One region of the Alicyclobacillus acidocaldarius subsp. acidocaldarius Tc-4-1 genome, then DNA from elsewhere that is predicted to be linked to it. Evidence: riboswitches for the same ligand, from Rfam matches in the RefSeq annotation. Region 1 holds a riboswitch; the other holds the start of a gene.
What was found. A riboswitch is a leader RNA that binds a small molecule or an ion and turns the genes downstream of it on or off. The one in region 1 is predicted to bind cobalamin.
Positions count from the first base shown of each region.

Region 2: linked by a shared signal. The riboswitch ahead of TC41_RS09435 (ABC transporter substrate-binding protein) and the one ahead of TC41_RS06885 (ribonucleoside-diphosphate reductase subunit alpha) in region 1 are both predicted to bind cobalamin.

Region 1 is NC_017167.1:1,464,107-1,469,504, reverse strand. It holds gene TC41_RS06890 (ribonucleotide-diphosphate reductase subunit beta) at 1-601, opposite strand, end outside; gene TC41_RS06885 (ribonucleoside-diphosphate reductase subunit alpha) at 660-2,978, opposite strand; cobalamin riboswitch at 3,167-3,373, opposite strand; gene TC41_RS06880 (PaaI family thioesterase) at 3,528-3,941, opposite strand; gene TC41_RS06875 (long-chain-fatty-acid--CoA ligase) at 3,967-5,398, opposite strand, start outside.
Region 2 is NC_017167.1:1,954,922-1,960,319, forward strand. It holds gene TC41_RS09425 (ABC transporter ATP-binding protein) at 1-132, opposite strand, end outside; gene TC41_RS09430 (FecCD family ABC transporter permease) at 129-1,145, opposite strand; gene TC41_RS09435 (ABC transporter substrate-binding protein) at 1,142-2,128, opposite strand; cobalamin riboswitch at 2,222-2,424, opposite strand; gene TC41_RS09440 (hypothetical protein) at 2,518-3,054, shown strand; gene TC41_RS09445 (cob(I)yrinic acid a,c-diamide adenosyltransferase) at 3,135-3,710, opposite strand; gene cobT (nicotinate-nucleotide--dimethylbenzimidazole phosphoribosyltransferase) at 3,707-4,798, opposite strand; gene TC41_RS09455 (winged helix-turn-helix transcriptional regulator) at 4,918-5,301, shown strand.

The DNA of each region.
Region 1 (5,398 bases):
CCAGCACGAAGAAAAAGCCGAACCCCGCGTAGAAGTACACGCCCTCCAGGATGTAGTTGGCAACGATGGTCTTCATCAAATTCCGGTCTGTCGGGTTCTCGATGAATTCCTCGAACAGGTCCGTAATGAACTGATTTCGCCGAAGCAGGTGGTCATCATTTCGCCATTCGTTGTAGATCTGGTCTCGCGTCGCCGGGTTGACGACGGAATCCAGCACGTAGCCGTAGGACTGCGAATGCACCGCCTCCTGGAAGGCATGTACGGTGAGGCACAGGTTGACCTCGGGCGCGGTGATGTACTCGTTGATATTCGGTAGATTGTGCGTCAACAGGCTGTCCATGAAGATCAGAAAGGACAGGACCTTGTTATAGCTCCTGCGTTCGTCCTCGCTCAGCAAATCGTATTGGCGAGCGTCGTCGGCCAAGGGGATTTCTTCTGGAATCCAGAAGTTGTTCATCATGGCCCGATAAAGCTTGTAGGCCCACTCGTACTTGATGTTGTTGAGCTCAATCATGTTGGTGGTATTCCCACCGATAATTCGACGCTTACCCCAGTCGCGATCGCCCTCTGCGTTGAATAGCCTCGTCCGTTTCAGTTGCATGACCTAATCCTCCTGTCGATCCTCGTCCGCCTGTGCGCGGCAACGCCTGCCGGTGACCTCATGACGTACACGCGACGCAATCCTCAACTTCCACCGATTTGCTGCGGACGTAATACACGGTCTTCAGGCCTCGCTTCCACGCCAACAGGTAAAGATCCAGGAACTGCCGTGCGCTGATGCCTGGCGTGATGTACAGATTGAACGATTGGCTCTGATCCGCGTGCCGCTGCCGTGCCGCGCACGCTTCGATGCTCCAGCGCTGATCGATGGTGTGCGCCTCCTTGTAGTACCAGAACGTCTTGTCGTTCAGATTGGGCGCGGTCTGAGGTACGACGCCGTTTTTCTTCTCCTCGAGGAAAAAGCGCGCGTACACGGGATCGATGCCTGCCGTGCTGCCCGCAATCAGGCTCGTACTGCTGGTCGGCGCAATGGCCACCAGATACGCGTTGCGCACGCCGTACTCGGCCACCTTGCGGCGCAGGCCGTCCCAGTCTGGACCACCTGGGCGCGTCCGGTACCCGCGCAGATCGAAGTACCGCCCGGTTTGCCAATCGGAGCCTTCGAACAGCGGATACGGCCCCTTTTCGCGCGCCAGCTCCATGGACGCCTCGATGGCAAAGAAGTTGATCCACTCAAACAGCTCGTCGGCGTGTTTCACGTGGGCCTCCGACTCCCACGCGATGCCCTTCTCCGCGAGATATTGGTGATAACCGCTCACGCCGAGGCCCACCGCCCGATACTTGCGGTTTGTGACGGCGGCCTGGGGCACCGGATAATGGTTTAGGTCGATCACGTTGTCCATCGCGCGAATCTGCCGGCGCACGGTCTCGCGAATGCTGTCGAGATCGCGGCACCGCCCCAGGTTCAGCGAGGACAGGTTGCAGACGACGAAATCACCGGCCTCCGTCTTCGTGGTGATGATCCCGCCCTCTTCCGTCTCTTCGATTCTGCGCGACGGGCTCATATTTTGAATGATCTCCGTGCACAAGTTGCTGCAGTAGACCATGCCCGCGTGCTTGTTCGGGTTGAGGCGATTGGCCGTGTCGCGGAAGAAGATGAACGGCGTTCCCGTCTCGAACGCGGACTGCATGATCCGCTTCATGATTTCGATGGCCGGGATCTCCACGCGCGGCAGCTTTGGATTCTCCACGCACGCCTGATACCGCCGCTCGAACTCTTCGCCCCAGCTGTCTTCCAGCGAGAAGCCCATGACCTTGCGGACCTCGTACGGGCAGAACAGGTACCACATGCCGCGCTCCTCTACGCGCCGCATGAAGAGGTCCGGAATGCACACGCCCGGGAAGATGTCGTGCGCCTTCATCCGCTCGTCGCCGTTGTTCGTGCGCAGCTGCAGGAAGTCCAGAATGTCCTTGTGCCACACGTCGAGGTAGACGGCCGCCGCGCCGGCTCGCATACCGAGTTGGTTGCAGCTTACAGCCGTGTTGTTGAAGTTGCGGATCCAAGGCACCACGCCGCCCGACGCCCCCGGATGATTGCGGATGGCCGATCCGCGAGCCCGGATCTTGCCCACGTAGATGCCCATCCCGCCGCCGAACTTCGAGACGCGCGCGAAGGCTTCGTCTGTGGCGTAGATGCTGACGAGATCGTCCTCTGGCATGTCGATGAAGCAAGAGCTCAGCTGGTGGAACGGTTTGCGCGCGTTGCTCAGTGTGGGCGTGGCCACCGTGGCCTGCAGCGTGGACAGCATGTCGTAGAATCGCTTCGCCCAGGCGACCTTCTCCTTTTCCTTCATGGCGAGGTGCATGGACACGCCCATGAACAACTCTTGCGGCAGTTCCATGATCTCGTTGTCCAGATTGCGAATGGTGTACCGATCCAGCAGTTGCTTCAGACCCACGTAGTTAAACAGGTAATCTCGCTCCGGCTTGATGTAGGCGGCCAGTTCGGCGATCTCGTCCTCGCTGTAGTGCTGTCGTATGTACGTGCCGTACCGCCCGATTCGCTCCAGCTCGACAATCAACTGATAAAAGTCCCCGTAACCCAAATGACGATAACCCCGATTGCGCGACGCTTGCTTGTACGCATCGAAGAGCAACAACCGAGCCGCGACAAACTGCCACCCGGGTTCGGCGACGCTCGTCTTTTCCACCGCCGCTTGAATCGCGACGCGCGCAATCTCCGACGTCCGCATGCCGTCCCGGAGCTGAGGCCACACGTCCGCCGCCAGGCGTTCCGGATCGCATCCCTCGGCCGCTTCGCAGCCGCGCTTTAAAAATGCGAAGATTTTGTCCAGAGACAGCGGCTCGATCCGCCCATCTCGCTTTTCCACTGTGAAGGTCTTGACGCGATCGCGCCATTCCTCTAGCGCATGGCTCGCGCGCCCCACACGGCGTTCATCCTCACTCGTCCGCTCCATCAGTCCTGTCGACGTGTCAGTTGGGTGTACCATCGCATTCACTCCCCGCACCTCGTCCTGAAACCTTGAGTTTCGCCCACAAAAAGCTCATCCAGGGCGCTCACCCGGATGAGCAGACGGCGGAAGACGGATCAGTCGAAGTGCGCAACTGTCCTCGGTCCGCCGACTTCTCAATCCCTCGTGAGCGTCGGATCCTTCGAGAATGGGCAGGTCTCCGGGCTTCGCTTCATCCGCGGACGGCGCCTTCCCCGGTGTCGACGTCTTTCGACATCCGAGTGGCTGGAAAGTTCCCATGCCGCCGCGATCCGCGTCACCGTGGCGAGGACCGCTCCAGATTTCCGCTGGATTCCCTTTTCACCCGCCCCGTGGCGGGCACCCATTCCCTTGACACATCACATGCTTTGGACAGGCATTAGCGTAACACTAGATATAGTGTTTGACAAGCCCTTCTCTCAAAAAACACATCAGATATGGGCGAAAAACCTGTGAAAAGGCCGTCTGCAGCGAACATGTGCCCGCAGACGGCCTTGTTTCGATACCGAAATCCTTTCAAGAAGGTAGCTTCAGGACGCGAAACGATCCCGTGGCGTGCGCGCACAACCTGTCCTCTCCCAGGTACACGCGCCCCTCCACGGTCATGGTGCTTCGCGCTCGATGGATGAACTTCGCTCTACAGACGAGCGTACCTTCGCTCGCAGGCTCCGTGAAGTGAATGTTGAGGTTCGTCGTCACCACGGGCCGGTTCGGATAGTGGAGGCTGACGAGGAGCCCCATGGCCGAATCGAGCAGCGACATGTACACGCCTCCGTGCACGATGCGCGCCAGATTCCAGTGATGCGGCTGGATGACTAACTCGGCCACCACTTCGTCATCGTCTGCGCTCACCAGTTTCGCCCCAATCAAATCGGCGAACGTGCGGACGCTCGCGTCCGTCGCTGCTTCTGCATTTCCCCCTGGATACATGGACACGCCGCGACCCTCCTTGCCGTCACGCCTGTCGCGTGGTCTCCTCCGTGAGCGCACGGCGGAGGATTTTTCCCACGGCCGATTTGGGCAGACTGTCTCGGAACTCGTATGCCCGCGGGACTTTGTATGCGGCCAAATTGGCCCGGCACCAGTCGTCGAGCTCCTGTTCCGTGACCTGCATGCCCGGTTTCAGCTGGATAAACGCCTTCACCGTCTGGCCGCGATACGGATCTTCCACACCGACCACAGCCGCCTCCGCGACGGCGGGATGTTCGTACAAAACCTCTTCGACCTCGCGGGGGTAGATGTTGTAGCCGCCCGCGATGATGATGTCCTTCTTGCGATCGACAATATAGAAATATCCGTCCTCGTCCATCTTCGCAAGGTCTCCGGTGAACAGCCACCCGTTTCGCAGCACCGAAGCGGTTTCATCCGGGCGATTCCAATAGCCCTTCATCACCTGCGGGCCCCGCACCGCGAGTTCGCCAATTTCGCCGACAGGGAGCGGGTTTCCGTCGGGATCGACCACCTGCGCATCCGTGTCCGGAAAAGGGATGCCGATGGAACCGGGCTTGCGCTCGGCCCAGAAGTTGTTTGCGTGCGTGATGGGCGACGCTTCGGTCAAGCCGTAGCCTTCGACGAGCTTGCCGCCCGTGAGCTTTTCCCACTGATCCTGAACCTCGTGCGGAAGTGGCGCCGCGCCGCTCACGCAAACTTCGACGGACGAAAGATCGTAGCGAGATCGATTCGGATGATTCATCAGCGCGATGTACATGGTCGGCGTGCCCGGAAAGACGGTCGGCTTGAACTCGTGAATGAGCTTCAACACCTGCTCCGCTTGAAAGCGTGGGACAAGAATCAACATTCCGCCCGTGTATATGGACTGGTTCATAAGTACGGTCATTCCGAATACATGGAAGAAGGGCAGCACGGCGAGATACCGTTCTTTGCCTCGTTGCAACTTGTACGTCCAGAGTGCGCTTTGAATCGCGTTGGCCACGAGGTTGTAATGCGTCAGCATCGCGCCCTTCGGAACGCCCGTGGTGCCGCCGGTGTACTGGATGAGGGCGATATCCTCCATTGGATCCATCTCGATCTTCGGCAAGTCGGCCGACGCGCTCGCGAGGCAGTGCTTCCACGCCAGCACGCGCGGGCCATATGGCACCTTTGGCACGCCCCCCTGACGGCTCATCTGCAAGGGATACAAAAGCGATTTCAAGGGTGGCAGATAGTCTCGAATGGACGTCACCACGTAATACTCGACCGGCAGCTCGCCTTCCACTGCCTCCACCCTTGGCCACAGCTCATCGAGCGTCACCAACACCCGGGCACCGCAATCCTCCAACTGATGCTTCAACTCGCGCGGGGTATACATGGGGTTGTGCTGGACCACCGTCAGGCCCGCCAAGAGCGCTCCATAATATGCGATGACGGCCTGCGGGCAGTTCGGCAAC
Region 2 (5,398 bases), 490 kb from region 1:
TGCCATCGCGCGCAGGAGCGTGGTCTTGCCCGCGCCGTTGGGGCCCACCAGGCCCACCATTTCACCTGGGACAAATTCCGCGCAGATGTCCCGCAGAATGGGATGGCAGTCGAGATGCTGGATCTGGATCATAAGCCCGCGTCCCCTCCACGCCCATGTCGGTACAACAGGTAGACAAAAAAGGGCACGCCGAGGCACGACGTCACAATGCCGACGTTCAATTCCGCCGGCTGAACCGCGGTACGGCCGACGAGATCGGACAGCGTCAGTAGCACTGCGCCGCCCAGGGCGGATGCGGCGAGGAGCGGCCGGTGATTCGGGCCCATAAGGCGCCTCAGGATATGCGGCACGATGAGGCCGATAAACGAGATGACGCCTGTCGTGCTCACGGCCACCGCTACGATGAGCGCCGCCACGGCGAGGGATACGCGCTTGATGCGCTCCACGTCCACGCCGACCGCCTCCGCGTGCTCCTCGCCCGTCGTGAGAATGTCGTACGCAAAGGCGAGGCGCAAAAAGACGGGCATGGCCAGCGCGTTGACGGCCGCAAGCGTCGCGGCCTCCGTCCAGTTCGATCCGTCCAGGCCGCCGAACAGCCAAAACATCATCTGCTGCATCTCCTGGAGTGGGGATAGGTCGAGGATGGCCGTGATGATGGCGCTGCAGAGCGAGCTCAGGGCGACGCCCGCGAGAAGCAGCCGGTACATGTCGGTGCGCCGTGCGTTCGTCGCAAGGCGGTAGATGATGGCGGCCACCGCCAGGCCAAAAGCGAAGGCCAAGGCGGGCGTGGCCACTTGGATGCGCGCGGCGAGCCCCGTCGAGACGGCGATCACGGCCCCGAGCGCGCCGCCGCTCGACACGCCGATGACGCCCGGGTCCGCCATGGGGTTGCGCAGGATGGCCTGGAGCACGGCCCCTGAGAGCGCGAGCGCGCATCCCGCCAACACGGCCACGACGAGACGAGGCCAGCGAATGGCCCCCACGACCACCGCGTCAAGGCCGCGATGGCCTGCGAAGTACGCCCACGTGTCGGCCGGGATCTGCCAAAAGGGGATGATCACAGGCCCGATGCCGATTTCAAGCGCGGCCGAGGCGAGGAGCGCGAAGGCAAGCGCTCCAAAGGCCCAGGCGCGCCGCCTGGTCATGCCATCACCTTCGGCGCCTTCAGGTGTGCTGTGGGATGCAGCACCTTCGCGACGTCGTACACGGCGCGGACGACATACTGCGACACCGAGGAGATATCGGCGCTGTTGATGGCGTACAGGTGATGCTCGCGCACCGCGGTGACCGACTGGAGCGCCGGATCGGAGGCGAGTTTCTTCAGGAAGGCCGCGTCGTCGGACGAGTCGATGATCACGTCCGGGTTCCACTTGACAATCTGCTCGTCCGTGATCTTCTGCCACCCGTTCAAGATGTGCGCCACGTTCACGCCGCCCGCGTCGCGGATGATGTCGTCGACGGTCGTGTCGCGCCCGGCCGTATAGCCGTACGAGCCGTAGTCGAGAACGGTGGGCCGCGGTTGGCCCTGAACCGCGCCTTCGATTTGTGCGATGTCTTGCTTCATGTTGGCGACGACCTCATTGGCCTTGGCGGGCTCGCCGACGAGGCGGCCGACCGTCAGGATGTTCCGCTCGATGTCCGCGATAGAATTGAAGTCATTCAGGCTGAACACATACATGGGTACGCCGGCCTGGTGAAGTTGATTGAGCACGGTCTTCGTGACGTAGCCCGCTTCCAGGACGAGATCGGGATGGACGGCCAGCGCCTGCTCTGGGTCGTCCCCGCTCCAAGCGGGAATCCCCTTGACCTGGGCGACCACATTCGAGTACTCGGGATTGGACGCCATCGTCGTCACGAGCGCAATGCGAGATTTAGGGACGAGGGACACGAGGATCTCGTCTGTGCCCTCCGAACCGGACACGATGTGCATCGGCTGGTGTTTCAGGGTGACGGTGTTCCCCATGTCGTCCTTCACGGTCATGGGATACGAGATGGCAGACGCTGCGCTCGAATTCGTGGTGAGGCTGTTTTGCGTGGTGGCCTGCGGCGTGCCGCAACCTGAGACGGTGGCGCCGAGCGCAAGCGCCACAGCCAGCGCCGTTCCTTGGAACAACGGACGTTTGAACACGTGTGGACCCCCCAATCTGTGCGTGGAGCGGTCCCATTCGAAGAAATGGCGGACGTAAATGCCCGCGCGCGTGCTCGCGCCTTTCCTCGAAGGGCGCCCGCGTGTCGCTGGGCAGGTCTCCTGGCTCACAGGTCTTCGTCCGCGCGCCTTCCCGCGAAGATGGCAGTGGCGTCGCGGCTTGGCTCGACAGAGCCCGCTTTCCTGTTCACAGTGGCGGGACCGCGCCGGACTCTCACCGGCTTCCCTATTCTCTTCGCCGCGTTGCCGCGCGAAGCACCCAGCGACATGGATCGAGTTCCATCGTAGATGGGGGCGGATGGCTTGTCAAACGGCATCGTGTCACACAATGCGGTTGACACACGTCTCCAGAAAAAAAGGAGGTCATGCGCATGTGGGAAAAGGTCGCGTTACTTGCCGCTTGCCTCGCCACGAGTGTCCCTGTCGCGGCTGCGGCTGTCAGCTCTGGAAGCTCGGGCCCCCTCCGAGCGAGCGTGAGCCCATCCTCCTCCCATCCGCCGATTCCTGCGGCGCAGGAGATGCGCAGCGTGTCCATCACCGCAGGCCTGGCGGGAATCGGGTATGAGCCCATCCACCCTGCCCAAGTCGAGGCGGAAATCGCGAAATGGATGAAGCAGGCCCGACCCGTGCAGGTGAACATCCCGAAGCTTCCCGGCCCACCTATCATCGTGAACGCCAATATCGATCCGCCCGAGGTATTCCTCACACTCGCGTCCGGCGCAACCGCCACGCTGGTGCCGACCACCTACTTCTCAGGCCGGGGCGAACCGCTGTCCAAGGACATCCAGCACGTTCCAGACGTCGTGACCTTCACCGAAGGATCGCACACGTGGTACCTGAGGTCCGCGCCGCTTTACGCCTGGCTCATGGACGGCGGCTGGCAGCGCGAGTTCCAGCTGGCGCATTGAATCCGCGGATACGAGACCTCGGGCGGAGGTGACCTGAATCTCAACGCGCGCCGGCGAAGTGACCTCGAGCCGCTTGTCCATCACTTGCCGTCGCGAAAGACGACGGGGCTGTGCTCGTACGCGATCTCGTCCACGCCCGCGCGCGCGTTTGCGGCGCGAGCCATGACAAACAACAGATCCGACAGGCGATTCAGAAAGCGCAGGGCCGCTTCTGGCACGGGTTCCTGCGCGGCGAGGCGCCACGCCTCCCGCTCCGCACGCCGGACGACCGTGCACGCCAAATGGAGCGCCGCCCCCGCAGGGCTTCCCTGTCGCAATACAAACTGAGTCAGCGGCGGCCCCTCTTCCTGATACTTGTCGATGAGGGGTTCGAGGTCGTCCACCCACGACGGATCGACCTTCGGCACGTAATCCTTTGCGGAAGGCGGTGCCGCCAAATCCGCACCCACGTCCCACAAGCGCTGCTGTAACCAGACCGCGAGACGGCGCATGTCCGACATCTGCTCGTCCTGCATCAGACTCGCGGCAAGCCCAAGCGCGGCGCAGGCCTCGTCCACCGCCCCGTACGCTTCGACGCGCCTGTCGCCCTTGTGCCTGCGCTCGCCGCCGATGAGGGCGGTGGTGCCGCCATCGCCCCCGCGCGTGTACAGCCTCATGTGACATCCCTCCCTGACCTTGCTCGTTCCGAAAACATCGCGCTGCCATCGAGCACGTCGAGCCCCGCCCTCAGGATGGGCCACGCCATGAGCGCGCCCGAGCCCTCGCCCACGCGCAGGCCGAGGTCCAGCAGGGGACGCTTGCGGAGCTCGCCGAGCAAGAGCGCGTGCGCCGGTTCCGGCGACAGGTGGCCCGCAATCAGAAAATCGCGGACGCCGGGGCGCGCGCGTTCTGCCCACAGGGCGCAGGCTCCGACGAGCACGCCGTCCAGGAGAACCGGCAGCCCGATGGCGGCGGCCTCGAGAATGGCGCCGCAGATGGACGCCAGCTCCAGGCCGCCCAGGTGCGCGAGCCCGGCCAGCCAGCGCGCGTCACCCGCCGGAAACGAGAGCTCGCGCTCGCCCCATACGGTGAGTGCGGTGCGCACCACGAGGCGCTTCTCGGCGAGCGCCTGCTCGCGAATGCCCGTGCCCGTCCCGACGACGAGATCGACATCGACGCCGAGGAGCCAGGCGGAGAGCGCGCTGGCCGCGGTCGTGTTGCCGATGCCCATCTCGCCGAGGATCACGAGATCCGCGCCGTCCTCGTGCGCGTCGCGCACGGCCTGCATGCCAATCCGAATCGCCTCCGCGCACTCGTCGACGGTCATCGCTGGCCCGCGCGTGAAGTCGCGAGTGCCGGCGGCCACCTTGCTCCGCCGAACATCCGGATGGCTGGGCGTGGACACCATGCCGACGTCGTAGACGCGCCAAGGGACCCCAAACGATCTCGCCAACACCGTGGACACGCTGCGGCCGGAGGCGATGTGGTTCACCATCTCCTCCGTCACGTGCTGGCCGTAGCGCGAGATGGGGCGGTCCTTGGCCACGCCGTGATCGCCCGCGAACAGCAGAAAGAACGGGCGGCGGACGCGCGGATGCTCCGTGGCCTGGATGGCCGCGATGTCGCAAAGCACGGGTTCGAGGGAGCCGAGACTGCCCGTAGGTTTCGCGAGCGCGTCGAGCCGCGCTTGAAGCTTCGCCCGCCACGACGCATGGACGTGGCGCGGCGAGGGCAAATGCAGGTCCCTTTGCGCCAAGATCTCCACTCCTCTGCTGGACGTCTTCCTCCGATGTACCAGAACGGACCGGGATGTGCAACGCCGCTCGCGAAATCGGCAGATGATGTGCGAGTTTCGCTGGAATTGTGGTAGAATAGGTTAGGGAGATGATGGTCATGGGCAACCATGAGCAGATTTGCCCCCGATTCGAATGGGCGTTTGCATTGCTCGGCAAGCGCTGGACCGGGCTCATCATTCGCGTCTTGCTCGAGGGGCCCAAGCGCTTTAAAGATATCTCGGATATGATTCCCAACATGAGCGACCGCATGTTGGCCGAGCGCTTCAAAGAGCTCGAACGGGCTGGGCTGGTCGTTCGGCGGGTGTACGCGGAAACGCCCGTGCGGATTGTGTACGAGTTGACGCCAAAGGGCGAGGCGCTTCGCCCGGTCATGGAAGCCGTGCAAAAGTGGGGCGACGAGTGGGTCACCGACTCGGATTGCGATGAATATCAGCGCCGATACAAGTGTTCGTCGCGGGATCGCGCACTGTAGAGCATACATCACAGAGTTTTTGTGCAGGCTGTCGCCAGGGCATCCGCCCGTGGGGCAGCCTCTGTCGTGTGAGCGAAATCTCGCGGCGGCGAACATG